Regions from separate parts of the Hoeflea sp. AS60 genome, predicted to be linked through region 1. Evidence: riboswitches for the same ligand, from Rfam matches in the RefSeq annotation. Region 1 holds a riboswitch; the other holds the start of a gene.
What was found. A riboswitch is a leader RNA that binds a small molecule or an ion and turns the genes downstream of it on or off. The one in region 1 is predicted to bind thiamine pyrophosphate.

Region 1 (14,574 bases):
CACCGGCCTTGATCGTCAGCCGGCCGACGCGCTCACGGAACCTGGTGCCTTGTCGGGACACGCCGAGCAGGGTAACCCCGTGCCGCTGGATCAACCGCAGGCCAAGCATGGTGCGGCCAACGACAGAGGCATCTTCCGGCACGATGGCCTCGACCAGGCTCAGCGATTTGCCCATCAGGCTGTCATCCTCGTCAACGCCGATGGCGTCGAGTTCACCGGCGCCCATGAAAGCCTCGATCTGCTTCGGGTCGCCTTCAAGAACCAGAAAATCGCCCTCGCGGATTTCGCGGGACTGCGACAGGCCGGGCAGTCGTTTGCCCTGGCGGGCAAGGCCCAGAATGGCGACGTCATTTTCCTCGGCCACCGGATAAAGTTCCGAAACCGCCATGCCGATCGACTTCGAGCCTTCCTTGACCCGGGCTTCAGCGACATAAAGGCCTGCGTCCCCCTCAAGCGATATCGAATCCGGCCGGGCCGGAATCAGCCGCCAGCCAATGAACGAGACATAGGCAATGCCGGCAATGGCGACTGCAACGCCCACGGGGGTGAAATCAAACATCGAGAACGGCTCGCCCAGCACATCCTGCCGGTATTGGGCGATGACGATGTTGGGCGGGGTGCCGATGAGCGTGATCATGCCACCGAGAATGGTGCCGAAGGAAAGCGGCATCAGCGTCAGCGAAACCGCCCGCTTGGCCTTGCGCGCCGCATCCATATCCAGCGACAGCAACAGCGCCAGCGCTGCAACATTGTTGATGATCGCCGACAGCACCGCACCGACGACGGCCATGATGCCGATATGGGTCGACATGGCCCGGTCGGGGTTGGTGACAAATCGGGCGATGAACTCGACGGCACCGGAATTCATCAGCCCGCGTGAGACGATCAGCACGAGCGCGATGATGACGACGGCGGGATGGCCGAAGCCGTGAAACGCCTCGTCGGGCGGGATCAACCCTGCGATCACCGTGACCAGCAACGCCACAAAGGCAACGAGATCATAACGGATACGGCCCCAGACCAGCATTCCGAACAGGGCGATCAGGATACAGAACAGCAGGATCTGGTCGGTCGTCATGAGGGTGTCCTTTAGCAGAATAAGCGATCAACGATCTCGCGCCCTTCGGGGTTGCATGCACCGGCACCACGGTCAACTTTTTCCTGCTGGAAGACTTGCGCCATGACCGAAACCGCCGAAGCGGCTTCGGTGGTTCTGCGCTCTTACCGGGCGAGATAGGCGTTGGTATACCAGCCCGAGACATCCGGCATTTCTTTGAGCGCATCGCCATTGGCATCCCGCAGCATGCCCGCTTTGAAAAGGAAACCGGTGATCCCGTCGATCAGGCCGGAATCGATCAGGCCGACCGGCTCGTTTGCATCGCGGAGGTATCCGCCATCAACCAGCGCCTTCATCGAGGCATGGACCAGCTCGGGGTTGGACAGCATGCCGCCGGTTTCGGCAATCAGGATGTCCGCTGCGGCGTCCGGGTTGTCGGCAGCAAAGGCATAGCCGCGCTGGGCAGCCTTGACGAAGGCGCCGGCGGTCTCCGCGTTGGCGGCAAGCCAGGTGGCGTTGCCGCCCAAAAATGTGGTGTGCTGGTCCGGCACGCCATAATCGGCATAGGAAAAGGCGCGTTGAGGCCGGCCGAGCAGTTCCGAATTAACGCCTTCCCAGGTGCTGACCTCGAGCGTGAAATCGACCGAACCGTTGGCCAAGGCCTCATAGGCCGAGGTGCCGAGCGTCACCGTGTCGAATGTGCCCTTGCCGCCATCAAACCGGATGATCGAGCCGATCAGCGCGTTTTCCCATGCGCTGCCGAAACCGGCATAGATCTTCCCGTCGAGATCGGCAGGGCGCTGAATGTCGTCGCGATTTCCGTTGAACACCAGACGCCCGGTTTCGTGCTGAACGACCGCCATCACCGCCCTCATGTCCGCGCCCATCGCGCGCTGGCTGTGGAAGCTGACGGCGCTGAGGATTCCAAACTCAGCCACGCCTGTCGACACGAGCGTGCCTGACGAGGTGTCGGTGTAGGGCAGTATCTCGACCTCTAGCCCGGCCTCCCTGAACCAGCCTTTCGACTGAGCGACGTAAAGCCCGACATGGTTGGTGTTGGGCGTCCAGTCGAGCGCCACGGTGAGTTTCTCGGCGGCGAGCGCGGGCGTAGCCGCGAGAAGCAAAATGGCTGCAAGCACTGTCTTCATGATCAATCTCCGGTTTGGGTGAGAAGCGTGTCGAGAAGGTCTGCCTCGAGACGGATGGCCTCAGGGGGCAAGGTCCGGCCGAGACGCGGACGCGGTCCGGGCACGGTGAATTCTGCGATTATGCGGGCGGGGCGGGGCGAGAAGACATAGATCCGGTCTGACAGCGCCACTGCTTCGCGCACATCATGAGTGACCAGAAGCGTGGTCCAGCGCGATTCTTGCCAGCGGCGCTCAAGCCAGCGCTGCATCTCGGTCCGGGTGAGGGCATCGAGCGCGCCGAAAGGCTCATCAAGCAACTGGATCGGCCGGTCCTGCACGATGGTGCGCATCAGCGCCGCGCGCTGGCGCATGCCGCCGGACAATTGCGCCGGGTAATGATGCTCGAACCCGGCAAGGCCGAAGGTTGCAAACAGCGGCAAGACTTTGGCGCGCGCCTGCGCCCGATCCATACCCTGCACCTCGAGCCCGAGGATGACATTGTCGATGATCCGCCGCCACGGCATCAGCGCATCGCGTTGCGGCATGAAAGCAAAAGCCTGCGAATTGCGCGAAAGCTGGTCGCCATTGATCCGGATCTCGCCGCGATCAGGCTTGAGCGCGCCGGTCAGCAGCCGGAACAGGCTGGATTTGCCCGAGCCGGAGGGCCCAAGGATCGACACGAACTCACCATCCGCGACATGCAGAGAGATATCGTCGAGCACCGCCGTGCCGCCAAGTGTGAGGCCGACATTGCTGATGGTGAGCACGGTCATGGCGAAGTCCCCGCATGGCGCCAACGCAAGACGAACCATTGAAGCAGCGCGGTTGCGCCAAACAGCGCGAGCGTCAGCACTGAACTGATCACCACAGCCGCCAGCATCAGGTCCGGGCGAAAACTGTTCTTGGCATTGAGAATGACGATTCCAAGGCCTGCGCGCGCTCCGACATATTCGGCAAAGATCGCCGCCACCACCGCATAGGTGATCGAGATTCGAAGGCCGGCAAAGAAATAGGGCATGGCCGAGGGAAACCGGGCGCGGCGGAAGATGCTGAGCCGCGAGGCGCCCATGGAGCCAAGCAGCGCCTCGATTTCGGGTTCGGTGGAGTCGTAGCCATCTACCAGCGCCACCAGCATCGGAAAGAATGTGACCAGCGCTACCAGCAGGATCTTTGGCGTCAACCCGAAGCCGAACCAGAGCACCACCAGCGGCGCGATCGCCACCAGAGGCAGGGTCTGGCTAATGACGAAGACCGGAAACAGCGCCCGCCTGAGCCTTGGCATGAAGTCGATCAGCAGCGAGAGAACGAAAGCGACGGTCAGCGAGAAGGCAAAGCCTGTCAGCGTCGCTTGCAGCGTGGGCAGCGTGTTGGCCCACAACAGATCGCGGTTGACCACGATCTGATCTGCCACCCGCGACGGCGCAGGCAGCACCAGCGCAGATATGCCCGAAAGCCGGACATAGATCTCCCATACTGCAAGAGCAGCCGCAACACTGAGGATAGCCGGCAGGCTCTGCAAGAGCCTGACCGCCGGCATGCCGGACGGAGATCGAGCCATGGGATCAGCTGATCGAAGGGCTGTTGGCTGAAACAGTCAGATCAATGGTGACATGGCCTTCGGGCGGCCCGAAGCGACAGAACGCCTCCCGCAGGGTGGCAAACACCGCGCCCGAATCGCCTTTGAGCCGGGTGCAGAAATTCTTGGATCGGTCGAATGTGCCGCTGGTCTTGAGAAAATCGATGCAGCCCATGATCTCGGCCATGTGGTCGCCCGCACCCATCACATAGAGCGAGAACTGCGCCCGGGCCACTTCTCCGGTCTGTGGTGCTTCCGCCAGAGCCGCATGCGCCGCAGTCTGGCGTAAGCTGAGCGGTTCGGACGGATTGGCGAGAGCATTGGTCTGGCAGATCGGATCATCCGGCTCGCCGGGGCATCCGCGCGACAGCGTTGCCCTGAGCACGACATGAGCCCGTGTGCCGGCCGCGGCGACATAGAGATCGCGCAGCGCCGGAAACAGAACTTCAGGGGGCCCGACAATCAGCGTCGAGATGTCATCTGTCTCGATCCTGAGACGATCCCGATAGGGATCGAGCGCCGAGAGTGACGACAGGATGACGTCCACGAACCCGTCGGTCATGGGGTAAAGGGATACTTGCGCGCCTGCGAACATCTTGGTTCCTCCTTGCTACGCTGGCATTATCCAGATCAGCTTCGAGGGTCCGTTGGCATGGCGCCAACATCTCAGCCGCGGCTCTACGCGGCACCCCTGTGGTGAGGCGTATTCAACAGGCTTTGCATGCAAATGCAAGTGTCTTCTTTGCCCTCCGCGTGGTTTTTCAGAGCACTTCGAGGCGCCAAGACCCGAGCCGAGACAATACTGCCTTACAGTCTGCCCCCGGCCCTGCCCCTGGTTACGCGGCGGTCGCCTGCATTGCCGCTCACGGCAGGTTCTTCCCCGGCCAAGCCGCCGAGATGCTCACCCCAGACGATGTCCCTATTGCGCCCGGAAATCTTGGCCCGGTAAAGCGCAACGTCAGCCGCCTTCGTGCACTCCTCAAGCGAAGTTCCTGCCTCAGGCGCGAGGGCAATGCCGGCAGAGAAGGACAAGGCGGCATACTGCATCTCGCCAATCTTGTGGGTGGCCAGTTCGTGCCGCCACATTGTGCATCGTTCGAGCGCCTGATCGCGGGTCGTGGCCGGCAGCACGACGAGGAATTCCTCGCCGCCATAGCGAAACGCCATTTCCGCGCCTTGCAAGCTGTCGCTGAGGATCATTGCGAAAGTCGACAGGACCTTGTCCCCGACATCGTGGCCGTACCGATCGTTGACCTGCTTGAAGTAGTCGAGATCCAGCAGGACAAGCGACACCGGTGTGTCATCGTTCGCGCTCGAAATCACAGGCGGGATAACCGTGCTGGCGTGACGGCGGTTGAACAGGCCGGTTAGGTGATCGCGAAAAGCCTGCTGCTCCAGCTGTTCTTGCAGGCGCATGTTTTCCTCAAGGCGCAGTTTCAGCGCCTCCCCGGCATCCGAGAGGCTTTTCTGCGCTGCTTCACGCGCGGTGACGTTGCGCAACACAAGCATCACGCTGCCTTTCCGGCCCCATTGCTCCAAGGGCTGGACGGACACCTCGAAAGTCTTCTCCATGGTCTCGAAGTGAACCATCGGCTTTGCGGCCTCTGTCTGCGCATCTGTGCCGACAAAACCCATCAGCGGATGGGATGGCGGAAGTATCGTGCCGACGGTATCGGCGCTGAATCCAGTCAGTTTCTCCGCCGCAGGATTGATCTCGAGAACCAGACCGCTCGGTTCAAGCACCACGATCGGGTCCGGCAAAATCGAGACAATCACATCCCGGGCGATGGGTGGTGCGATGAACAGCTTTCCACGCTGTTGCGCAAAAAGCACGGCCAGCACGGTCGCAGCGAAAGCAAACGGAGTCGGATCGTCGTCGAAGAGCCGGAACCCAAACAGGTTGAAAGCCGCGTTGCACGCCCAGGGGGCACATGTTGCCAACAAGAGCGCAATCATTTGACGCCTGTGCAGACGGGCAGCGTACTTCAATTGGGAAATCGACATCAGGCAGGCAAGGAGCATGCTCAGATACATCCCCCCCAAGAGCACATAAAACAGTCGCCCGTGGGAGAAGGTTGGCCGTTGTTCGCTGATAACGCCGGTATATATCCAGTGATGATAGCCATCCGTCAGGGCGGCGAAGCCTGCGAGCCCACTGATCAGGAAAATGACGGTGATCGGCAGCCGTCTTGTGACCTGGCTGAAGCCTGCATGATCTAGAAATCCTGCCGACCAGAATAGCGGTGTGGCAATAACACCAAACCAGGCGAGCCTGCTGAACAGAATCTTGTCCGACAGATCCACACTGTTGAGGCGAAGCACCACCATGGCGATCCACCAGATCGAGGCCACGGCTGCCATTGCGAAGGCGACTCGGCCCGGCGCTGCCGGCGACGTGATGATTCGTCCGACCACGAGAATCGCAAGCATCGCGATCACAAAAAGGATCGGTGTCGAAAAGCTCATCATCAATCCTTCAAACACGATGGCCGAGCGGGCTTGCCACGCGCTGTCATTACACCCCCGATAATTCAGTACCCGTGTTTCCCTAATGAAGTTTTGCCACGCACCACAATAACTTGCCAACGATCGGATTCGGCCCGGCAAGCGGGCGGCAGCGCAACGCGGAGAAACAAATGATGCAGGTTGGCGACAAATCACCCAGTGCGGAGCGCGGCACAGACCTGCCTGTAAATTGGCCAATCCCTTGTCCCGCAACGGTCAAGGCGATGCTTTCAACCAGAAAAAGGATCGCTTGTCCGCAACAATAACCACAGAATGAAGCCAGGTTGCGCCAGTCTTCGGATAGCTGGCCCCGCCCTCCGCAACCATTTTCTCTTGATCCCTCCCGCAACCCCACCATATTTGATGTCATGAAACGTCGCTCCTTTCTCAAATTTTCAGCGCTCGCCGCCTTGTTGGGCCTTGGCGCATCGGGGACCGCCATGGCTGTAGCCAGAAATTCCAACCGATATCACTCGGGTCCGGTCAGCGATCATTTCGACGGGGTGCGGTTTTTCAATCCCGATGGCGCGGATCCAAAGGGTTTCACCGATGTGTTGAGATGGAAGCTGGGTGGCAAGCAGGCAAGCTGGCCAGCGACCGTAAAGAGCCCCTTTGCGCCCAACCGGCCGGAGCCACAGATCGAGGGCGACCGCTTGCGCATCACCATGGTCGGCCACGCCACCATGCTGATCCAGACCGCAGGGCTGAACATCCTGACCGACCCTGTCTGGTCCGAGCGCGCCAGTCCGCTGTCATTTGCCGGGCCGAAGCGGGTTACGGCGCCGGGCATTGCCTTTGAGGACCTGCCGAAGATCGACCTGGTCCTGCTTTCGCACAATCATTACGACCATCTCGATCTCGTCACCATGGCGCGGCTTGAGCAGGCCCATGATCCGCTTGTGATCACGCCGCTCGGCAATGACGCCATCATCAAGGCGCAGGCCCCGATGATGCGGGTGAAGACAGCGGATTGGGGCGAGTCGATCCAGTCCGGCCCCGCGACTATCCATTTCGAGCCCTGTCACCATTGGTCGGCGCGCGGCATGAACGACCGTTCGATGGCGCTTTGGGCAGCTTTCGTGATCGAGACCCCGGGCGGCAAGATCCTGCATATCGGCGACACCGGTTTCGACAAGGGCAGGCCCTACACCAATGCCAAAGAACGACACGGCAAGTTCCGCGCAGCCATCCTGCCCGTCGGCGCCTATGAGCCGCGCTGGTTCATGAAAGACCAGCACCAGGACCCGGACGAGGCGATCGACGGCTTCCTGATGTCAGGTGCCGACTACGCGCTGGGCCATCACTGGGGCACGTTCCAGCTGACCGATGAAGGCCGTGATGCGCCTGCGGACCTGCTTCAGGCCAAGCTGGCCGAGAAAGGCGTCGCCAAGGACCGTTTCCGGCCGCTGCATGTCGGCGAAGCCTGGGATTTGCCACTCACCACCTGACCGGGATAGCCCGCCCCTCCCGCACTGGTAATCGGACAGGTTTTCGGCCATATAGGCCCCGAACAACAACGGGTGCATGCGATGGGATCGACGGTTCCTTTTGCCAAGATGAACGGACTGGGCAACGACATTGTCGTCATCGACATGCGCGGCCGCCGGGACATCGTGACTCCGGAAGCAGCGATCACGCTTGCGGCCGGAAGCCGCACCGGCTTTGACCAGATCATGGCAATCCATGACATCGATCTCGACGGGGTCGATTACCGCATCGATATCCTCAATCGTGACGGCAGCCGCGCCCAGGCCTGCGGCAACGGCACAAGATGCGTGGTGCAGGCGCTGGCCTCGGAAACAGGCCGCAAGAGCTTCACCTTCAAGACGCTGGCCGGGATCCTGACCGCCGAAGAACATGCCGACGGCACGATTTCAGTCGACATGGGCCGGCCGGAATTTGCCTGGGACAAGATCCCGCTCGCCGAGGAGTTTCACGACACCACCCGGATCGAGTTGCAGATTGGTCCGATCGAGGCGCCGGTTCTGCATTCACCCTCGGTGATGTCGATTGGCAATCCGCACGCCATCTTCTGGGTCAAGCAAGACGTGTGGTCCTATGATCTGGAACGCTTCGGCCCGCTGCTCGAAAACCATCCGATTTTCCCCGAACGCGCCAATATCTCGATCGCCCGGGTGATAGATGACAAGACGCTGGACCTGAGAACCTGGGAACGCGGCGTCGGCCTCACCCGCGCCTGCGGATCCGCCGCTTGTGCTGCGGGTGTGTGCGCTGCCCGCACGGCCCGCACCGGGCGCACGGTTACCGTCAATGTGCCTGGCGGGCCGCTGCTGATCGAATGGCGCGCCGATAACCATGTGATCATGACCGGCCCGGCGGAATGGGAATTTTCCGGCCAGGTTGATCCGCTGACAGGAGATTGGCAGGCTGATGAGGTGGTTGCGTGAGCGGCGTTCGCGTACTCACCCTCGGATGCCGGCTCAACACCTATGAATCGGAGACCATGCGCAAGGCGGCCGAAACCGCCGGCCTCAACAACGCCATTCTGGTCAACACCTGCGCGGTGACCGCAGACGCGGTGCGCCAAGCGCGCCAGACCATCCGCCGGGCCCGGCGCGACAACCCGAACGCCCGCATCGTGGTGTCGGGCTGCGCCGCCCAGACCGAGCCCGAGACCTTCGCCGCCATGGACGAGGTCGACGCGGTTATCGGCAATGACGACAAGGCACGTGTCTCTACCTACCAAAAACTTCCCGATTTTGGCGTCTCCGAGACCGAGAAGATACGCGTCAACGACATCATGTCCGTGCGCGAGACCGCACCGCAGATGATCGAGGCCATTGCCGGCCAGGCCCGTGCCTTTGTGCAGGTTCAAAACGGTTGCGACCACCGCTGCACCTTCTGCGTCATTCCCTTTGGCCGCGGCAATTCCCGCTCGGTGCCGATGGGGGCAGTCGTCGAGCAGATCGCGAAGCTGGTCGACAACGGCTACCAGGAAGCGGTGATCACCGGTGTCGATGCCACAAGCTACGGCGCCGACCTGCCCGGCAGCCCGACGCTCGGAACACTGGCTGCCACCATCCTCAGGCAGGTGCCCGACCTCAAAAGGCTGCGGCTCTCCTCGATTGATTCAATCGAAGTTGATGACGCGTTGATGGACCTGATTGCGACTGAGCCGCGGTTCATGCCGCATCTCCACCTGTCGCTGCAGCATGGCGACGACCTGATCCTCAAGCGCATGAAGCGCCGTCATGGCCGCGCTGACGCAATTGAATTCTGCCGCAAGGTGCGCGATCTGCGGCCCGGATTTGCCTTCGGCGCCGACCTGATTGCAGGCTTCCCGACCGAAACTGATGAGATGTTTGCCCGCTCACTCGACATCGTCGAGGAATGCGGCCTAACGTTTCTGCACGTCTTCCCCTACTCGCCCCGCGCTGGCACACCGGCCTCGCGCATGCCGCAGCTTGACCGCAGGTTGATAAAGGAGCGCGCAGCGCGGTTGAGAGATCGTGGCGAACAGGCCTATGATGCCCACCTCTCCGCAATGGCGGCAGCAGGCGAAACCCATTCGGTTCTGGTCGAGTTTTCCGGCACCGCGCGGACAGAAAATTTCACCCCGGTGGTTGCGCCCGACGCGCCACGGGGCCAGATGGCTCTGGTAAGGGTCAATGGTCGTACCGCAGATCACCTGACCGGCGACGTTCTTGCCGCGGCGACGCAACAAATGCAAACGGCAGACTTCGCCGCAGGCTGATATGAAAAAGGCACCGAACCCGCATGGCGTTTAACTTCATCAAAAAGGTTTTCTCCTTCGGGAAAGACAAGGAAGACGCGCCTCAGCCGAAAACGGTAGATCAGACATCGCCTGAACAAGCCGTCGGAGCACCCTTTGCAGCCGATGCCGCAACGTCCGAACAGGCGTTCCCCAGCGACGGCGAAATGCAGTTCACCCCGGAAACGACAGTCAGCGATGAGCTCGCAACGCCGGCTCCACAGGACGAGGAGCATGCCGGCGAGCCGCCGATCCCCACCGGCAAGGCCGATGCCAACGCCTCCGAAACCGCGACGACCGCGCCGGATGAAGTCACCGTCGAGCACCGCAACGACGCCATTGACGAAGGAAAAACGCCGGACGAGCTTACCGCCGACCCGTCAACACAGGTTCTGCCGGAGCCAACCGCGCCAGAATCCGAGACACCCACTGGACAGGACGGTATGTCCCTGCCGCAGGACGACGGAGCGATGCAGTTCACTCCGGAAACGGCAGTCAGCAATATGCCCGCAACGCCGGCTCCTTCGACCGAGGAGCTTTCCGGCGAGCCAGCGATGTCTTCTGAAGCCGAGAGCGCCGAAGCCGCGGAGGAAGAGCAGGTAACGCCAGACGAGCTGACCTCTGATCCGGCAACGCCGCCCGCCCCGGAACAACCCGCCCCCCCTGCGCCCCGAAAAATGGTGGTCCGCGACACGGTGTCCGAGGCGGAACCCATTCAGAATCCGGAGCCCATCGAAGAACAACGCGGCAACTGGTGGCAGCGACTGCGCCAGGGCCTGTCGCGCACGTCAGGTCAGCTGACCGGCCAGATCTCCGGCATTTTCACCAAGCGCAAGCTCGATGAGGAAACGCTCGAAGAGCTCGAAGACATCCTGCTGCAGGCCGATCTCGGCGTCGAGACCGCGCTCAGGATCACCGACGCGCTGTCGGCGACCCGCTACGGCAAGGACATTTCACCCGCTGAAGTGCAGAAGGTGATGGCCGACGAAATCACCAGGGTACTGGGTCCAGTGGCCAAACCACTTGAACTGGATCTAAGCCACAAGCCGCATGTCATTCTTGTGGTCGGCGTCAACGGCACCGGCAAGACCACCACCATCGGCAAGCTCGCAGCCAAGCTGAGCTCCGGTGGGCTGAAGGTGACGCTTGCCGCGGGCGACACGTTCCGCGCAGCCGCCATCGAGCAGCTCAAGATCTGGGGCGATCGCACCGGTTCGAAAGTGGTCTCGACCAAGCTTGGCGCCGATGCCGCGGGTCTTGCCTATGAGGCCTTCGAGACCGCCCGCGCAGACGGCGCAGATGTTCTGATCATCGACACCGCCGGGCGTTTGCAGAACCGCACCGAGCTGATGGACGAGCTCGCCAAGGTGGTTCGCGTCATCGGCAAGCTCGATCCGGATGCTCCGCACACGGTGCTGCAGACACTCGATGCCACCACGGGCCAGAATGCGCTCAACCAGGTCGAGATTTTCCGGAATGTCGCCGGCGTCAACGGCCTGGTGATGACCAAGCTCGACGGCACCGCGCGCGGCGGCATCCTTGTCGCCATCGCCGCCAAACACAAGCTGCCGGTCTATTTCGTCGGCGTCGGCGAGGGTGTAGACGATCTCGAACCCTTTGAAGCGGCAGATTTTGCCGCCGCCATTGCCGGACAGCCGGCCGGAGACCTGAAATGAGCGACAGCAACCGGACCGGCTCCCGGCCGTCTGATCCCCAGAACGGCGATGAAGACATCCAGATCTTTGAACGCGATCCCGGTGACCCGGGGCGCAAGAAGATCAATCCGCTGCTCAAGATGGCTCTCGAGATCGGGCCGCTGATGGTGTTTTTCTTCGCCAATGCGCGCGGCGACTGGATCGCAGAGCGGGTGCCGTTCCTGTCCAATATCGGCGGTCCGATCTTCGTCGGCACCGCCTGCTTCATGATCGCCACAGCCGTGGCGCTGAGTGTCTCGTGGGCGCTGACCCGGACATTGCCGATCATGCCGCTGCTGTCGGGCGCGGTGGTGCTGGTTTTCGGCGCGCTGACGCTGTGGCTGCAGGACGAAACCTTCATCAAGGTCAAGCCGACCATCATCAACACCATGTTTGGCGTGATCCTGCTCGGCGGCATGCTGTTCGGAAAATCATTCCTCGGCTACGTGTTTGATTCTGCCTTCCGCCTCACTGCGGAAGGCTGGCGTATCCTCAACCTTCGCTGGGGCCTGTTCTTCCTCGCGATGGCGGTCGTCAACGAGGTGATCTGGCGCAACTTCTCGACCGATTTCTGGATCGCCTTCAAGGTCTGGGGCAACATGCCCCTATCGATCGTCTTCACCCTGATGCAACTGCCGCTGATGCAACGCCACGCGCTGCCGGAAGAGGATGAGGACGAGGCGAAGGGCTAGCGTCCGGGGCTAAGGCCGAACAGAGCCACGAGAGATCGACATGTCGATCCCTGTTTTGGGGTCGATGTTGTACAGCACTTTGAAATTGCAGAGTTTCCCGTCCCAACACCGGGTAAACCAATCGCTCACACCGACATAGCTTGGTCTTTTCCAGATCAATGAATCGTCGGGTGGTGAAGCAAGAACAGCCGCGAGACGATAGGACACCTGCGCATCGAAGACGCCAAACAGCCCGAGCGCCAGTCTGGCCCGTCCCTGCTCGTAGTCCCACGCTCGTTTCCAGTAGACAGTGCATTGACCATCGGGGTCTTGGTCGGTGGGCATCAGGAAATCGACAAAGGCATGACCGCCATCCCAGTCGCCCTGCTCGCTGCCGGTCTTTGACAAGATGGCCGTCTTTCCTTCGGTCGCACCCCGCGCTGTCCCCCACAAATGGTCTTCACGGGTGAGAATCCGGTAGCCTTCGGGGACAAGCATCTCGGGAAGATCTCGAGTTACAGGTTGATTCAGACAGGCCTGCCGGAAGAGATGAAACACATTCAGGACGCCTCGAAGATCCGACACGTTCTCATAGGGGAATTGAAGGGTTTGCGGCTCGGATTGAGCGGCCTGCCCGGACACCAGGAGTGCTCCCAGCATGAAGCAGGATTGTCGAACTTTCTGGAGGAGCCGCGCGGGCGGGTATGCCAACATCAGAATTTCCAACGACTGTCGTTGCGCCACATCTTCAAAGACATGTCTTTATAGCACAAAAGCGCGTCATCGGCACGGGACATTCTGCCTGGACCCAGCCCGGGTTCCGAGATAGGCGCCTTCGCCTGATTTCAGCTTGCCCTCAGTAGACTGGCAGTTTCGCAAAGCCTTTTCCAAGGATCGGCCCTGTCGGCAGATTGGTCGGAGAGCCGCCCAGAGGTTCGTAGGTAATCTCGTAAAGCTGATCCGCACGAGGCGGCGGCAGGCCGTCGACGGACAGGGTGCGCGACCGCGCGGCGGCCAGAAGACCGAGCGAAACGGGGCTGCCATCCTCTTCAGGCTTGGTCCAGACCTGCATGACCCGATCATCGGGCACGCGCGCGTTTTCCAGAAGCGTGATTAGGGTCTTGTTGTTGTCATTGCCTTCGACCAGCGCAATCGGTTGGCCCTGGCTGTCGAGCAGCACGGCGATGATCGTCGGCTCGGCCACGTTCAGCAAGGACCAGCCCAGGCCGACGGCAAGCAGAAGTGCGGCAGCGAGCCCGCTCAATGCCGTCGCGCGCCATTTACTCACCGCTTTCTGAAGCGGAACTAATTTGATGATGTCAGCCGATTGCGCCGCGCTGGATCCATCGGGTTCTTTTGCGTCGAGAGATGTCTCGACACGCTGCCAGAGGTCATCCGGGAGTGGCATAATGTCAGCGGTGTCATCAAGCGCCGCAAACCGGCTGCGGGCGCGTTCAAGCTGGGCCGCGATATCGGCATCGGCCGCGCACAACGCCTCGATCTCGGCCATCTCGGTCTCGCTGGCCAGGCCCAGCACAACCTCGTCAATACGTTCAGACAGTGAACGGTCGGTCATGACAGGCACTCCCGCAATGTCAGCAACCCGCGCCGCACCCATGCCTTGACCGAGCCGAGCGGCGCGCCCATGCGCCCGGCAATCTCACCGTGGCTGTAGCCCAGGACATAGGACGAGATGATGGCCATGCGTCTGTTCGGCTCCAGGGTCTCAAGACATACGCGCAGATCATTTGTGCGCTCGAGGCGGTTGTAGGCAAGCTCGAGAATGGCATCATCAGACGCCGTTTCCGCTTCCATTGGATCAAGCGCGATTTCGCGATCATTGTGTCTCAACAGCGTCAGGCATCTGTTGCGCAAAATCGTGTAGAGCCAGGATTTTGCCTGACCCTGGCTCTGGTCGAACTGATGAGACTTCCGCCAGACCAGAACAAAGCTTTCCTGCACCGCATCCTCGGCCAGATCCTGCCGCCGCAACATCCGCCGCGCAACGCCGAGCATTCGCCCGCCCTCGGACTCCATGATGCGTTTCAGGGCAGACCGATCCCCTGCAGCGCAGGATTGGATCAGGGCAGAGAGGTCTGTCACGTGTGTGCTCTTTCCCGGTTCGCGGCGATGAGCCGTTTTTCCGGGAGAAGGATTAGAGAGCGCCCCATAGCCTGTCAAACCAGGATCAGACTTTTCACAATGGTGGAA
Region 2 (14,574 bases), 150 kb from region 1:
GTTGACCCCTTGCCCGACGATCTGGTGCAGCGGCTGGAAAGCCATGTTTTCGAGCCGGTTAAGATCCTTCAATGGCGTTCAAAGCAGCTCGATTTTTCCACTCTGGCGACGCTGCGGGAGAGTCTCGAACAGATACCTGCGGTGCAGGGGCTGACCCGCGCCTTGCCTGCCGTCGACCAGCGTGCGCTTGAGCATCTGGTCAATGATATGGAAGTGCGGGATCTGGCGAGTACTCCGCAGAATGTGGCCACGTTGTGGGACGTCTGCTCACTGCCAGATTACCGGCGGATTGCACCTGCACAACATTCGGACTTGATTGCGACGATCTACCGGGATCTGATTCGCACCGGTTCGGTGAACGAGGATTTTCTGGCAGAACAGGTGCGCAGAACCGATTCTACAGACGGAGAAATCGACACATTGTCGGCCCGGATTTCACAGATCCGGACATGGACTTATGTTTCCAACAGACCTGAATGGCTTGCCGATCCGACACACTGGCAGGAAAAGACGCGCGAAATTGAGGACCGTTTGTCCGATGCGTTGCATGAAAGGTTGACGAAACGCTTTGTTGACCGCAGGACATCTGTGCTCATGAGGCGCCTGAGAGAGAACGCGATGCTCGAAGCTGAAATCAGTGTAAACGGTGATGTCTTTGTTGAAGGTCACCATATTGGACAACTAGCCGGATTCCGTTTCATGGCGGATGCGTCAGCCGATGGGCCGGATGCCAAGGCCGTGCTCGGTGCTGCGCAGAAAGCGCTGGCGCTGGAGTTTGAAGCGCGGGCGGCGCGCCTGCACGCTTCGGGCAATTCCGACTTTGCCATCGGTGCTGATGGAACGGTCCGCTGGCTTGGAGATCCCGTGGCAAAGCTTGCCACCGGGGATCACATTCTCAAGCCGCGCACCATCCTGCTCGCCGACGACCAGCTGACCGGCACTGCCCGGGATTTTGTCGTCGCCCGCATCGACCGCTTCGTCAATCACCATATCGCCACCGTGCTCAAGCCGCTCGACGATCTGACCCGCGCCGAGGACCTTGATGGTCTGGCGCGCGGGCTTGCTTTCAGGCTGGCTGAAAACCTTGGTGTTCTGTTCCGCCGCGATGTCGCTGAGATGATCAAGGATCTTGACCAGTCGGCGCGCGCCAGCCTGCGCAAGTACGGCATCCGGTTCGGCGCCTATCACATTTTCATGCCGGCGCTGCTAAAGCCCGCACCGGCCGAGCTGGTGACGCTGCTGTGGGCGCTTGCCAATGACGGGTTTTCCAAGTCCGGTTACGGTGATGTCACGCCGATGCTGGCTGCGGGACGCACATCTGTTGCTACCGATCCCGAGATTGACCGCGAGTTCTACCGGCTTGCCGGTTTCCGGTTCCTCGGCAAACGCGCAGTGCGCATCGATATTCTCGAACGGCTAGCCGATCTGATCAGGCCGGCGCTGCAATGGAAACCGGGCACCCAGGCCGCGCGTCCGGAAGCTGCCTATGATGGCCGCCGGTTCATCACCACGACCGGAATGCTCTCCATTCTCGGCGCCACGCAGGATGACATCGAAGAAATCCTCAAGGGCCTTGGCTACCGTGCCGATGCGGTTCCAGCCGAAGAGGCACAGAGCCATATCGCAGGTCTCGACGCGACACAGGCGGAAACTGGCGGCACGGCAGGCACCGGGCCTGTCGTGGAGGTCGTTGTTTCCCGCACCGCTGCTGATCGTCCGCACAAGCCGGTTTCGCCGGCTCCTGAAGAGCCTGCTTCGGCACCCACAGAAAATGCCGCTTCTACTGAAGAGCCGGTGAAAAGCGAAGAGGCGGGCACTCAGCCGGCCGAAGTGTCAGCTGACGTATCGGCGGAACAGGGCGAAACAGCGGTTTCAGACCAGAGCCCTGCAAGTGATGCGCCAAAGGCGGAGGCTGCGGAAGAAGCTGAAGCGCCACGTCCAGTGCTCTTGTGGCGCCCGGGTGGCCGCCAGGATGCGCAACGCGGGCCCCGCAATGCTCCCGGCGAGGCGCGTGGCCGCCGTGACGGTGGAAATCGCAATCCCCGCACAGGCGACAGGCCGGAAGGCGAAGCAGCTGCTGATGGTGAAGGCCGGCCCAACAGAGGCCATCGTGGAAAGCCAGGCGGCAAAGCCGGCCCCGGTAGGGGCGGTCATGGCAAGGGTGGCGAGGGCAAGGGCGGCCAAGGCAAGGGCGGCACGGGCGGCGACGCCAATCGTGGAAGCCGCAACGACCGGCCGGTGCGCAAGGAGAAGCCTATCGATCCGGATTCACCTTTCGCAGCGCTCGCAGCCTTGCGTGACCAGCTGAAAAAATAGGTCTTTATCCGGTGGAGCAGCCTGCAAAACAGCGCATCGACAAATGGCTGTTTTTCGCACGGGTGATCAAATCCCGAACTCTGGCCGGCAAATTTGTGTCGGCTGGGAATGTCAGGGTCAACCGTGAAAAAGTGGATCAGGCGAGCGTTCTGATCAAGCCGGACGATGTGCTGACAATCACCATGGAGCGGCGCATTCTGGTGCTGAAGATACTGGGTTGCGGCAACCGCCGCGGCCCGGCGCCGGAAGCGCAACTGCTCTATGAGGATATTACGCCCAAGTCGACAGAGGCGAGCAAGACCGAAACGGTTGCGGCTGAGCGCGAGCCTGGCTCGGGCCGGCCAACCAAGCGGGATCGGCGAAAAATTGATCAGTTTCGCAATCCCGATAGCGACGGTTGAATGTTTCTTGATTTCAGCTGATCCGGGGAAGCCTGTTCGCCGTTTCTTCATATCGTTGCGAGGTTTGCCCTTTGGTCAGCGGCTGCGGCGCTTTGACAAAATCTCAAGTCTTGCAATACACCCTCAAAGCCGGTACCTCAGCGCCGTTGTTCGCTGCAGCTCGGCCACCTTGCCATAGGTGCCATGGAAGCTGTAACGCTCTGAAATGATGCATGTCCTGTTTGCCCTGCAGTACACCGGACAATGGCATGCAAAGAGCCTCAGGAGAGACGTATGACCTATGTGGTGACTGACAATTGCATTCGCTGCAAATACATGGATTGCGTTGAAGTCTGCCCGGTGGATTGTTTCTACGAGGGCGAGAACATGCTGGTCATCCATCCTGACGAATGCATCGATTGCGGTGTGTGCGAGCCCGAATGCCCTGCCGAAGCTATCAAGCCGGACACAGAGCCGGGGCTTGAGAAATGGCTTGAGGTCAACACCGAATATGCCGACAAATGGCCCAACATCACCATCAAGCGTGAAGCGCCCGATGACGCTAAGGAATTTGATGGCAAGGAAGGCAAGTTCGAGCAATATTTCTCGGCTGAGCCAGGCGAAGGCGATTGATAGCCCGGTTTCGGGGGCTGATATTGCTGCAATGCGGCCGTTTGCTCTATGCGCCGCCGCATGCTTAAGCAAATCGTAACATGTTTTGGCGTGATCCGTTTAGCGGCTCACGCAAATCATTGATTTACGACAATTTTTGTGATACATATCATATTACTGACATCTTCAAGGCGCCGTCAGGGCGAAACAAGAAGCAAAAACGGAAGCAAACGTCCCTTACAGCGGTGGCCCTTTCCTTGCAGCGCAAAGCTGTCGGATTGCCATAATCCGCGCGGTGATCGCCTGCGGCTCTTTGCCTTGTCTTGCTTTTGAAAGCGTTGTCAGTGCGATGGGCCTGCCGGCCGTCGCAGGACCGGTCCGGGCAAGCCATGCCCGGCTCCCAGCGTCCGTTTCCGTAACAGGGAGTTTTGAAAACGCATGACAACCCAGCAGAAAAAAATACCTTCACAGAGACAGGGTTTCAAGACCGGTGAATCGATCGTCTATCCAGCCCATGGTGTCGGACAGATTGTTGCAATCGAAGAGCAGGAAGTTGCAGGACACAAACTCGAACTGTTTGTGATTGATTTCGAAAAAGACAAGATGCGCCTCAAGGTGCCGGTCGCCAAGGCGTCGACAATCGGCATGCGCAAACTGTCGGAAACAGATTTTGTCGAGCGCGCATTGAAAGTTGTTCAAGGGCGTGCCCGGGTAAAGCGGACCATGTGGTCTCGCCGCGCGCAGGAATATGATGCGAAGATCAACTCCGGCGATCTGATTTCGATCGCGGAAGTGGTTCGCGACCTCTATCGCGCCGAAAACCAGCCCGAGCAGTCGTATTCAGAGCGTCAGCTTTATGAAGCTGCACTCGACCGTATGGCTCGTGAACTTGGTGCAGTCAACAAGATGTCGGACACCGAAGCGGTTCGCCTGATTGAGGTCAACCTCAACAAGGGACCGAAGCGCGGCAAGGCCAATGATGAAGAGGGTGCACAGGAAGAGGCAGCCTAAGCCGCTCATTTGTCACCTTTGGAAATTGAAGCCCGGGCCGCACTGCGAGCCCGGGTTTTTTCATTCTGGCGGGATATATGACGGCGATGAATTCCGTTGGCGAAGGACACTCCTGCATGTCGCGTTCAAATGGATTGTCATTCGAGCGATAACGAACCTTCACTAAATCAATGCGTTACAGATTCTTTGCGGGGGCCAATCCGTTATGTGATTGAGGTGTCTGCAAACACAAAATGTGCGCTGACATACTTTGGGTATGTTTTACGCCAGACGCCATGAGCGGATTGAAACGGGGCCGCCAGTTTGGAGCGGGAGCATGGTGGACTTCGCCACGCGACAACATACCCTTGGTATGGCGACGTCGCAGCCTTGAATGGCTTTATCAGAATTGCTCGGAACCATTTGCGGCAACACGCCTTTATCTTGCGGGTTGTTGCTTCCCATCGTTCGGCGGTGTCCGATCACGTCTATGTCATCTGGCGTGATGATCCGTTGAGCAAGAGCCCACGTAGACTTGAGTAATCAGTCGAAAAGACCGGAGGGTGTCATGAAAGCGATTTCCGCAAACAGACAGATGGTGCGTGCTGCAATGGCAGCGCCGTATCTTGAACGTGAACAAGAACACGATCTGGCGGTGCGCTGGAAAGACCAGAAGGATCAGGATGCTCTGCACCAGATCACCATGGCGCACATGCGACTTGTCATCTCCATGGCGGCCAAGTTCCGCAACTTCGGTCTGCCCATGAATGACCTGATCCAGGAAGGCCATGTCGGCCTGCTGGAAGCAGCAGCCCGTTTCGATCCTGAACGGGAAGTCCGCTTTTCGACCTACGCCACATGGTGGATCCGGGCTTCGATCCAGGATTACGTGTTGCGGAACTGGTCGATCGTTCGCGGAGGCACGAGTTCTGCCCAGAAGGCACTGTTTTTCAATTTGCGACGGCTGAGAGCGCGGCTTGCTCAGGATGACCCTACCCTTCCGGAAAGCGCCATTCACTCCCAGATTGCCAATACGCTTGGCGTTCATGCCAAGGATGTCGAGGTGATGAACGCGCGACTGTCTGGGTCGGATTCGTCACTGAATGCGCCGATGTCGAATGGTGAAGATGGCGCATCCTCGGACCGGATGGACTTTCTCAGAAGCGATGAGCCGCTACCCGATGAACAGGTGTCGACCATGATCGACGAGGAACGTCGGAATATCTGGCTTGGTGACGCGCTCAATACACTCAATCCGCGCGAACTCCGGATAATCCGCCAGCGGCGGCTGAGCGAAGATGGAGCGACACTGGAAGCGCTTGGTTCGGAGCTCGGTATTTCCAAGGAGCGGGTGCGTCAGATCGAAAACCGCGCGCTTGAAAAACTGCGGGCCGTGCTGACCACCGAGACACCCGAAATCGCAAGCCTCTGATCTTCTCGAGAGAGACTCAATGGGCGAACCATTCATGCTTTAACGGTCGGAGACGATCTTGACCTTCTGACCAGGTGACAAAGTAGACCCAGATGAAATGGCGTTGAGCAGTTGGAACAGTTCAACCTTGCGCTCAACACCCTTCATCATTGATGCCAGAGAGGCGACCGTATCGCCGGGTGCGACGGTGACGATGCGGATTCGCAGCGGCTGGATATCCCTGATTTCGGTGTTGGACATCTTTCGAAATCCACCCCGAACCACTGAAGCGGTCGCGTCCAATTGGTCACTTCCGCGCGGGGCTGCGGTCAAGAACCGGTAGATGCGATCCTTGAACCTGATCACCGTGATATCGAAATCCCAGCGATCAGCGCTGGCGCGCGCTGTTGCGGCCGGCAGTCCATCTATACGGGTCTCCCGGATGGAGCTCGGATCGAGCCCCGTCACCCAGCCGCTCGCTATATAATCCTTCAGCGACTGCCGGCTGTCGTCGGTCACGCCGTCAAAGCGGATCGCCAGATCGCCAGGTCCGGTCGCGAGCACCGCGTCTGCATTGTTATCGATGCGGAAACCGGCAGGAACTCTGAACTTCACTCCCAGAACCGGGTGCAGAAACTCTGTGCCGCGCACATAGCCTTCGTTCGGACTGTCACCAAACAGCAGCCCGTCGATCCCTTCGAGATAATACTCGCGGCCGCGATCTCCAACGCCTTCCTGTCCGAATGCCCGCGCGTGGTTCTTGGCGAGCTGCACACGTTGCGGCGCGTTCGGATGGCTGGCCAGAAAGTCGAGGCTTGAATCGGCGTCTGGATCAACGGAGCTGAAATGCTGGTTGGCATTCATGGATTCAAGAAACCGCGGGGCTGCATAGGGGTCGTAGCCGGCCTCGCCGAGCATTCTGACCCCGATCACATCGGCTTGCAGTTCCTGATTGCGGGAGAAGGCGGCAAGGGACAGTTTACCTCGGGCAACAGCCCGGCGTCCGGCGATGGAATTGGCGAACAATTCCTCCGCCACCTGTCCGGCAAGTTCGACTTCCTGTTCGCGCCGCTGGCGTTCAAGGCCGTGATTGGCGGTGACGTGTGCCATTTCATGCGAAAGCACAGCCGCCACTTCCGAGGCGTCATTGGCGAGCGCCAGCAGCCCGCGCGTGACGTAGAGATAGCCGCCGGGCAGGGCAAAGGCGTTGACCGCGGGCGAATTGAGAACGGTGATGCGATAGGCCTGGCTCGGGTTTTCCGACACCAGCGTCAAAGCGCCAACGATGCGTGCCACCAGCCGTTCGGTCTTTTCGTCGCGGAATTCGCCGCCATAGCTTGCGATGATGCGCGGATGCTCGTTCGCCCCAATACGGGTTCGGGGGTCAGACGCGCCGGCTTTTTCTGCCGTTTGGGGCGTAGCTGATGGTTCAACGGTCGGCTGATAGACGTCAAACCCAAGCGTCTGGCAGCCAGTCAGCAGAGACACGCCCCCTACCAACGCAAGAGCGATGCGGAGCTTGTTGCCGATTGGCGGTTTCATCTTTGAGCGGGGCGCAGCGATCTTGGCCATGGTCCGGATTGTGGTTCTGTCATCTTGATGCCGGGACGGAAGCTTGAAATTTTCACAAGCCAGGACATTTGGCTCTGGGTCTATCCCAATTTGCGCCGGTTCTCCAGTGGCAAACGCTGACGTCGAAATTGTGGCGAAGCCTCAGTTTTTCGCTGCCTTGCCAAGGTAAGCTTCCAGATCGGGCAGATCGTGGCGTTCGAAAAATCCCGACGCAGGCGCGTCAGCGCCGATTCGGCCCTTGCTAATGAACAGGATCTGATCGGCTGCGGCTCGAGCCTCATCAGGGTCATGTGTGACCATCAGCACGGTTGCGCCGACTTCAGCGCGGATCTCCAGCATCAGTCCAAGCATGTCTGCGGCAAGGCCGGGACCAAGGCCATCGAACGGCTCATCGAGCAACAGCAGAGGACGGCGGCGGGCGAAGGCACGGGCGAGCGCAACGCGCTGCCGCTCGCCGCCCGACAGGCTCCCCGGCATCCGCTTGCCGAACCCGGCAAGGCCCACCCGTTCGAGCGCCATCTCGACCTGAGCCCAAGCGCTCTTATCCAGCCGCAGCGAAGGCTTTAGACCAAGACCGATATTGGTGCGTATATCGAGGTGGGCAAACAGGTTGTTGTCCTGAAACACCATCGAGATGCCGCGTTCGGATGGCGCAAGATCGGTGACGTCGCGGCCGTCAAGCCGGATAGGACCGGAAGCCGGCATCAAAAAGCCGGCGGCAAGATTGAGCAGGGTCGACTTGCCGGCGCCGGAAGGTCCGAGAATGGCGGTCACGGTTCCGGGCTCTCGCCGGAATGAGAATTCCGCGCTGAGATCGCCAATGCCATAGGTGACACCATCAAACACAATTGCGGGCTCTTGTGTCATTTCTGCCCGTATCCGTTCCGGTTGCCCAGCCTGTCGGCCATGATCATCAACCCCATGGTCATGCCTCCCAGAAGCAGTGCCAGTCCAGCGGCATCGCTGGTGCGGTAGCTTCCCAGTTTCTGGTACAAAAGCCAGGGCAGGGTGACGATGCGGTCACTGCCAAACAGTGCGATGGCGCCAAGATCACCGAGTGACAGGGCTACCGCGAAGACAAATCCTGTCGCCAGCGGCGGCAGCATGGCTGGAATATCGATCTGCCAAAGACGGTTGATACCAGTCACCCCGAGCAAAACAGCCTGCCGTCCATTGCGCTCCATGGTGCTCAGATGAGCCGGTTCGATCACTCGCATGACGAAGGGCAACGCCATCAGTGCATTGACCAGAACGATGACTGCCAAAGGCGCCAGCAACTGGCCTGTACCGCCGCCCAGCATCAGGAACCAGCCAGCGCCGAGGACGACCGGCGGCACCAGAAGCGTGAGCGAACCTGCGGCGCTCGACAGGCTGGCCAACAGGCTGAGCGTTGGCGAACCCGGTTTGGCCTCAGCTGAATAGCGGGCCCGCACCAACAGACTTGCGAGCATGACGGAAAGCGTCGCGGCGGCAACACCAATCAGCAGGCTGGTCGCTGCTGCCCGCCAGAACAGCGTGTCGCCGAGCAACCGGGACAAGTCGGCGCTCAATCCGGAGACGATCACCGCAACCATGGGGCCGCCTACAAAGAGCCCGCCGAGGCCGATCAGGGCTGCGTCGGGGAGCGCGTGCAATCCGCCGCGGACATCGGGACGGCTTGTGGCGCCGCCCTTGGTGTCGCCAGCTTCGGTGGGGACTGACATCAGCTTGAGCGCGAGCATCACCACCAGGGTCATGCCGACCTGTATAAGGGACAGAAGCACCGCTCGGCCGGGATTGAAATCAAAACGCAGCGCCTGATAGATCGCGACTTCCAGCGTAGTCGCGGCCGGGCCTCCACCCAGTACCAGCACCAGCGTGAAGGATGTCGCGCAGAGCATGAAGACAAGTCCTGCGGCGCCGGCGGCGGACCTTCGCATGGCCGGCCACTCGATCAGGCGGAACAGGGAGATGCCGCTCATGCCGAGATTGGCGGCGGTCTTCCAGTATTCGGGCGGCAGGCGCTCAAGTCCCGGCAGGATCAGCCGAACGGCAAGCGGCAGGTTGAAGAAGACGTGCGCGATCAGAATGCCGCTCAGGCCATAGATGGAAAACGGCGTTTCGACGCCGAGCAGGCCAAGCCCCTTGTTGGCGACGCCATTGCGGCCCCAGATCTCGATCAGGCCAAGGGCTGCGACCAGCGGCGGCAATCCGAGCGGAACTGCAAAAAGGCTGATCAGCCAGCGCCGCCCCGCAAAGGCAGGGCGACGGGCAAGAGCGCGAGCCAGCGGCACCGCGAAGAGCAGACTGAGAAGGGTCGAGAGCCCAGCCTGCAGCAGGGTGAACCGGGTGATCCGCAACAGGTAGTTGCCCTGTGCAGAAGACACCCCGGCTTCGCCTCCATGGGAGACGAGAACCGCGATCGGCGTCGCCAGAGCCAGGCCGACGCACATGAGCGCAGCAAGTCCTGCCGCTCGTGATGTGCGATGTTCGGCCCGGGTCAGCATGGCGGTAGGATCAGCGGCTCATGGCGCCGAGCCATTCCTCGATCCAGGCGGCGCGGTTCTGTGCGACTTCCTCGGGCGAGTAAAGGAATGTCTTTTCCGGCGAGACCAGCCTGGCGAAGGCCTCGGGAAGTTCCATGGTGACGGCTGCCGCCGGCATCATCCAGTTGTTGGTTGGGATCTCGTTCTGAAAGCCCGGGGTCGTCATGAAGCTCAGGAACTGCCGCGCCAGATCCTTATCGGGCGCGTTGGCAAGCAGGCCGGCAACTTCGATCTGCAGATAATGGCCTTCCGCGAATTCCGCTGCCTGATAGCGGTTCGTCTCCTCGGCGACCATGTGGTAGGCGGGCGAGGTCGTGTAGGACAGGACCATTGGTGCTTCGCCCGAGGTGAACAGCCCGTAGGCTTCCGACCATCCCGGCGTCACGGTCAAAACGCGCTTCGAGAGTTTTTCCCAGGCGGCGGCGGCATCGTCGCCATAGACCGACTTCACCCAAAGCAGCAGCCCCAGCCCCGGCGTCGACGTGCGGGGATCCTGGATGACGATCTTCTGGCCCGGATCGCCCTCGACCAGTTCCTTCAGGCTCGCAGGCGGACTGGAAATTGTCTCTGTATCATAAATTACGGCGAAATGGCCGTAATCATACGGAATGAAGACGTCATCGATGTAGCCGCCGGGCACCTTGACCGCCGATGTGTCGAGACCATGGGCCTCGAACAGGCCGGTGGCTTTAGCTTCGGCAACCAGATTGGTGTCCAGTCCGAGCACAACGCCGGCTTCCGCCTTTTCGCCCTCAAGCTTGAGGCGATTGAGGAGCGCCACGCCATCGGCGACGCCGACCCACTTCAGATCGCAGCTGCATTGGGCTTCAAAGGCGGCTTCAACCTTGGGGCCAGGGCCCCATTCGGCGATGAAGCTCTCATAGGTGTAGACGGTCAGCGTCTTGTCGGCGCCAACTGCAGGACTTGCAATAAGGGGAAAAAGGGCTGTCAGGACAGCGGGTAAAAATCGAGATCTGCGCATTGTTCGCGCCTCCTTGGTTCAGAAAAAACAGGAATAGGCGCGATTTGCACGTCTAATCCCTCCGCCGGTACAAACCGGATCAGGTTCTTCGGGTTGACCATCTGGTCTCTCAGCATGACGCGAACGCCAGGCACCCCGTTAGAGCGAGACAAGACATAGAATTTCTTCCAGACGCTGGCAAGTGCGCGCAAAGCTGCTATTGGCTTGCGCCATGACATCTCATTCAACATTTGCAATCCTGCTTGGCGGGGCGCTCGAGATTGACGACCGTGTTCTGGCGCTGACCGAGGGCGTGCGGTCAATCGCTGCCGATGGCGGCATGGCGCATGCGCAAGCTCTCGGCATCTTGCCTGAAGTCTGGGTCGGGGATTTCGATTCGACACCGGCTGGTCTGTCCGAATTTCATGCCGCCACTCCGCGGATGCCGTTTCCAGCGGAAAAGAATTTCACCGATGGTGAACTGGCCATCGAACAGGCGATCGAGCGCGGTGCAACCCGGCTGGTGCTCATTGGAGCCTTTGGCGGTCCGCGGACCGATCATGCTCTGTCGCATCTGTTGCAGGCGGTCACTCTCGCGGAACGGGGGCTTGATGTGGTGCTGACCTCCGGCGTCGAAGAGGCCGTCCCGCTGCTGCCCGGGTCACGCGATCTCGATCTTCCTGCCGGATCGCTGTTTTCGGTGATTGCGTTCACCGCGCTGGCCGGGCTCAGCCTGTCGGGCGCAAAGTATCCGCTCGATGAAGCGGATATTGCATTTGGCGCGTCACGCACCATCTCGAATGTGGCTGAGGGTCGTCTGACCGCCAGCCTTGTTTCCGGGCGCGCCCTCATCATCGCCCGTCCTCATGATTTTTCAGGAGCCTGAACATGGCGCCTCCCATTCTGAAACTTGACGCTATCAGCCTTTCCTTTGGTGGCGCTCCGCTGCTTGACGGTGCCGAGCTGCAGGTCGAACCGGGCGACCGGATCTGCCTTGTCGGCCGCAACGGCTCGGGCAAATCAACATTGCTGAAGATTGCCACGAGGCAGGTCGAGCCGCAGTCGGGCGAGATTTTCCGACATCCGTCCTCGACCATTCGTTATCTGCCACAGGCGCCGGATTTCGAAGGGTTTTCGACAGTCCAGGCCTATGCAGAAGCAGGTCTTGGCCCCAATGACGATGTGCACCGGGTCAATTACCTGCTGGAGCATCTTGGTCTTGACGGCGAAGCCGATCCTCAGACGCTTTCGGGCGGCGAAGCCCGCCGCGCTGCGCTGGCGCGTGTGATGGCGCCGGAGCCTGATATTCTGCTGCTGGACGAGCCGACCAACCATCTCGACTTGCCAACCATCGAATGGCTGGAAGAGGAGTTGATCCGCAGCCGTGGCGCGCTTCTGGTGATCTCGCATGACCGTCGGTTTCTCGAGCGTGTCAGTCGGGCCACCATCTGGCTCGATCGGGGGCGCTCACGCAGGCTGGACCGCGGCTTTGCCCATTTTGAAGCCTGGCGCGATACCGTGCTGGAGGCAGAAGAGCTTGAGCAGCACAAGCTTGGACGGCAGATCGAACGCGAGGAACACTGGCTCCGCTACGGTGTCACGGCGCGTCGCAAGCGTAACATGCGGCGATTGTCCGATCTCCATACAATGCGGGCCGAGCATCGCGGCCACAAGGGTCCGCAGGGGCGGATCAATGCGCAGGTTGCCGAGAGTCGTGATTCGGGCAAGCTGGTGATCGAAGCGGAAGATATTTCAAAGAGCTATGACGGTGCGCCGGCAGTGGTTCGTGATTTCTCGATCCGGATCAATCGTGGCGACTGCATCGGTATTGTCGGGCCAAATGGTGCGGGCAAGACCACCCTGTTGAAGATGCTGATCGGGGAACTCGAGACTGACACCGGTTTCGTCCGGCACGGATCGAAGCTCGACATCGCGGTTCTGGACCAGCGTCGCGATGTGCTTAATCCAGAGGAGACGCTCGCGCATTATCTGACCGACGGGCGTGGCGACAGCCTGATCGTCAATGGCGAAGCCAAGCATGTTACCGGCTACATGAAGGATTTCCTGTTCCAGCCGGAACAGGCGCGGACCCCGATCCGCAACCTGTCCGGCGGCGAGAAAGCCAGGCTGGTGCTGGCGCGCATCCTGTCGCGGCCGTCAAACCTGCTGATCCTTGATGAGCCGACCAACGATCTCGACATGGAAACGCTGGATCTGCTGCAGGAGGTCGTCGCGTCCTATCCGGGCACGGTTATCCTGATCAGCCATGACCGTGACTTTCTCGACCGCACGGTCACGTCGACCCTGGCGCCGGCAAACCCTGCAGAACCTGACGGGCGATGGATCGCCTATGCCGGCGGCTATTCAGATATGCTGACGCAGCGCGGTGTCGAGGCGCGGGAGAAAAAGGCCCGGTCCGCTCAGGAAGCAGCCAACACCACTTCCGCGCCGAAGCCGCAGACGGCCAGCCGCGACGCCGCGCGCAAACTTTCCTACAAGCAGAAATTCACGCTCGAATCGCTGCCGGTGAAGATCAAGGAAGCTCAAGCCAAGCTCGCCAAGATCGAAGCGGAAATGGCTGACCCCAAGCTGTTTGCCAAGGACCCCGACGGTTTTGCCGCCCGCGCCAAGTCCCATGATGCGCTCAAGGGCGAGATCGAGGCGATGGAAGGTGAATGGATGGAGCTCGAGATATTGCGCGAGGAAATCGAGGGCAGCTGAAGCGCGTCACGTTCAAGGGGATAGACTTGAGCGCAACGCGGTTGTTCTCGTTCAAATCACTGAAGCTTCAGGCCACTTTGGTGACTGAATTGATGACGAATGTGTGCAGTTCATCCTCGCTGTGATCGCGCACCGAGATGTACTCGCCGGTCTTGAAAATATGGTTCGAGAGCCGGTAGCCGGTTTCATCATCATCGTCGTCAGCAGGGTCATAGTCGAAGGCCCAACCGCCTTTTGGGTGGTGGACGAGATAGCCCAGTTCCGAGCGCTCGCCATCCCAGAAACGCACAACAGTCGAGGCAGATGGTGCTTTCTCCCAGGCTTCCTTGTCGAGATGACCGTCCTGATCCAGCGGCGCGTGAATGTCATAACCGCGATGGAGATTGCCTTCGGGGAATTCCTTGTTGCGGGCCATGACCAGATGGATGTGGTAAAGCGTCATGTCATTCTCCAGTATATGGGATAAGCGAGTTCAGGTTCAGTCTATCCCGGCCCTTAGTTCCTCGCCTTGATCTGGCGCAATGCGTTGTTGTTGCCAGCGGGTTGCGTCACCGGCCCGAGTATGGTGTTGAAGACGGTATGGAACCAAGCGGCCGGATTTGCGGCGTATGGAGGAAGTATGCAGTTTGAAGGCACATCCGCCTATGTGGCGGAAAAGGATCTCACCGTTGCGGTCAATGCCGCGATCCGGCTGGAGCGGCCGCTCCTGGTCAAGGGTGAACCCGGTACAGGCAAGACCGAACTTGCTGTCCAGATTGCCAGCGCGCTTGGACTGGACCTGATCGAATGGTCGGTAAAATCCACCACAAAGGCGCAACAGGGTCTCTATGAGTATGATGCCGTCAGCCGACTGCGCGACAGCCAGCTTGGCGATGAGCGTGTCAATGACGTGGCCAATTACATTCGTCGCGGCAAGCTGTGGGAAGCCTTTGCAGCTGACAAGAAAACCGTGCTGCTGATTGACGAGATCGACAAGGCGGACATCGAGTTTCCGAATGATCTGCTGCAGGAACTCGATCGGATGGAGTTCTATGTCTACGAGACAGGTGAAACCATTCGCGCCCGGCAGCGGCCGATTGTCATCAT

Region 2: another riboswitch for thiamine pyrophosphate. It lies ahead of thiB (thiamine ABC transporter substrate binding subunit); the one in region 1 lies ahead of WNZ14_RS03070 (YkoF family thiamine/hydroxymethylpyrimidine-binding protein).

What each region holds. Positions count from the first base shown of each region.
Region 1 covers NZ_JBBMQP010000001.1:648,448-663,021, forward strand. Annotated here, with positions in the region: gene WNZ14_RS03050 (SLC13 family permease) at 1-1,078, opposite strand, end outside; gene WNZ14_RS03055 (ABC transporter substrate-binding protein) at 1,222-2,205, opposite strand; gene WNZ14_RS03060 (ABC transporter ATP-binding protein) at 2,208-2,957, opposite strand; gene WNZ14_RS03065 (ABC transporter permease) at 2,954-3,742, opposite strand; gene WNZ14_RS03070 (YkoF family thiamine/hydroxymethylpyrimidine-binding protein) at 3,747-4,355, opposite strand; TPP riboswitch at 4,350-4,463, opposite strand; gene WNZ14_RS03075 (diguanylate cyclase) at 4,568-6,226, opposite strand; gene WNZ14_RS03080 (hypothetical protein) at 6,309-6,635, opposite strand; gene WNZ14_RS03085 (MBL fold metallo-hydrolase) at 6,634-7,713, shown strand; gene dapF (diaminopimelate epimerase) at 7,795-8,673, shown strand; gene mtaB (tRNA (N(6)-L-threonylcarbamoyladenosine(37)-C(2))-methylthiotransferase MtaB) at 8,670-9,980, shown strand; gene ftsY (signal recognition particle-docking protein FtsY) at 10,004-11,674, shown strand; gene WNZ14_RS03105 (septation protein A) at 11,671-12,384, shown strand; gene WNZ14_RS03110 (hypothetical protein) at 12,394-13,077, opposite strand; gene WNZ14_RS03115 (anti-sigma factor) at 13,220-13,939, opposite strand; gene WNZ14_RS03120 (sigma-70 family RNA polymerase sigma factor) at 13,936-14,466, opposite strand.
Region 2 covers NZ_JBBMQP010000001.1:497,716-512,289, reverse strand. Annotated here, with positions in the region: gene WNZ14_RS02385 (helicase-related protein) at 1-2,316, shown strand, start outside; gene WNZ14_RS02380 (RNA-binding S4 domain-containing protein) at 2,328-2,717, shown strand; gene fdxA (ferredoxin FdxA) at 2,991-3,329, shown strand; gene WNZ14_RS02370 (CarD family transcriptional regulator) at 3,747-4,319, shown strand; gene WNZ14_RS02365 (RNA polymerase factor sigma-32) at 4,867-5,730, shown strand; gene WNZ14_RS02360 (M48 family metalloprotease) at 5,770-7,251, opposite strand; gene WNZ14_RS02355 (ATP-binding cassette domain-containing protein) at 7,423-8,148, opposite strand; gene WNZ14_RS02350 (thiamine/thiamine pyrophosphate ABC transporter permease ThiP) at 8,145-9,713, opposite strand; gene thiB (thiamine ABC transporter substrate binding subunit) at 9,778-10,788, opposite strand; TPP riboswitch at 10,828-10,936, opposite strand; gene WNZ14_RS02340 (thiamine diphosphokinase) at 11,000-11,653, shown strand; gene WNZ14_RS02335 (ABC-F family ATP-binding cassette domain-containing protein) at 11,656-13,488, shown strand; gene WNZ14_RS02330 (hypothetical protein) at 13,556-13,930, opposite strand; gene WNZ14_RS02325 (MoxR family ATPase) at 14,108-14,574, shown strand, end outside.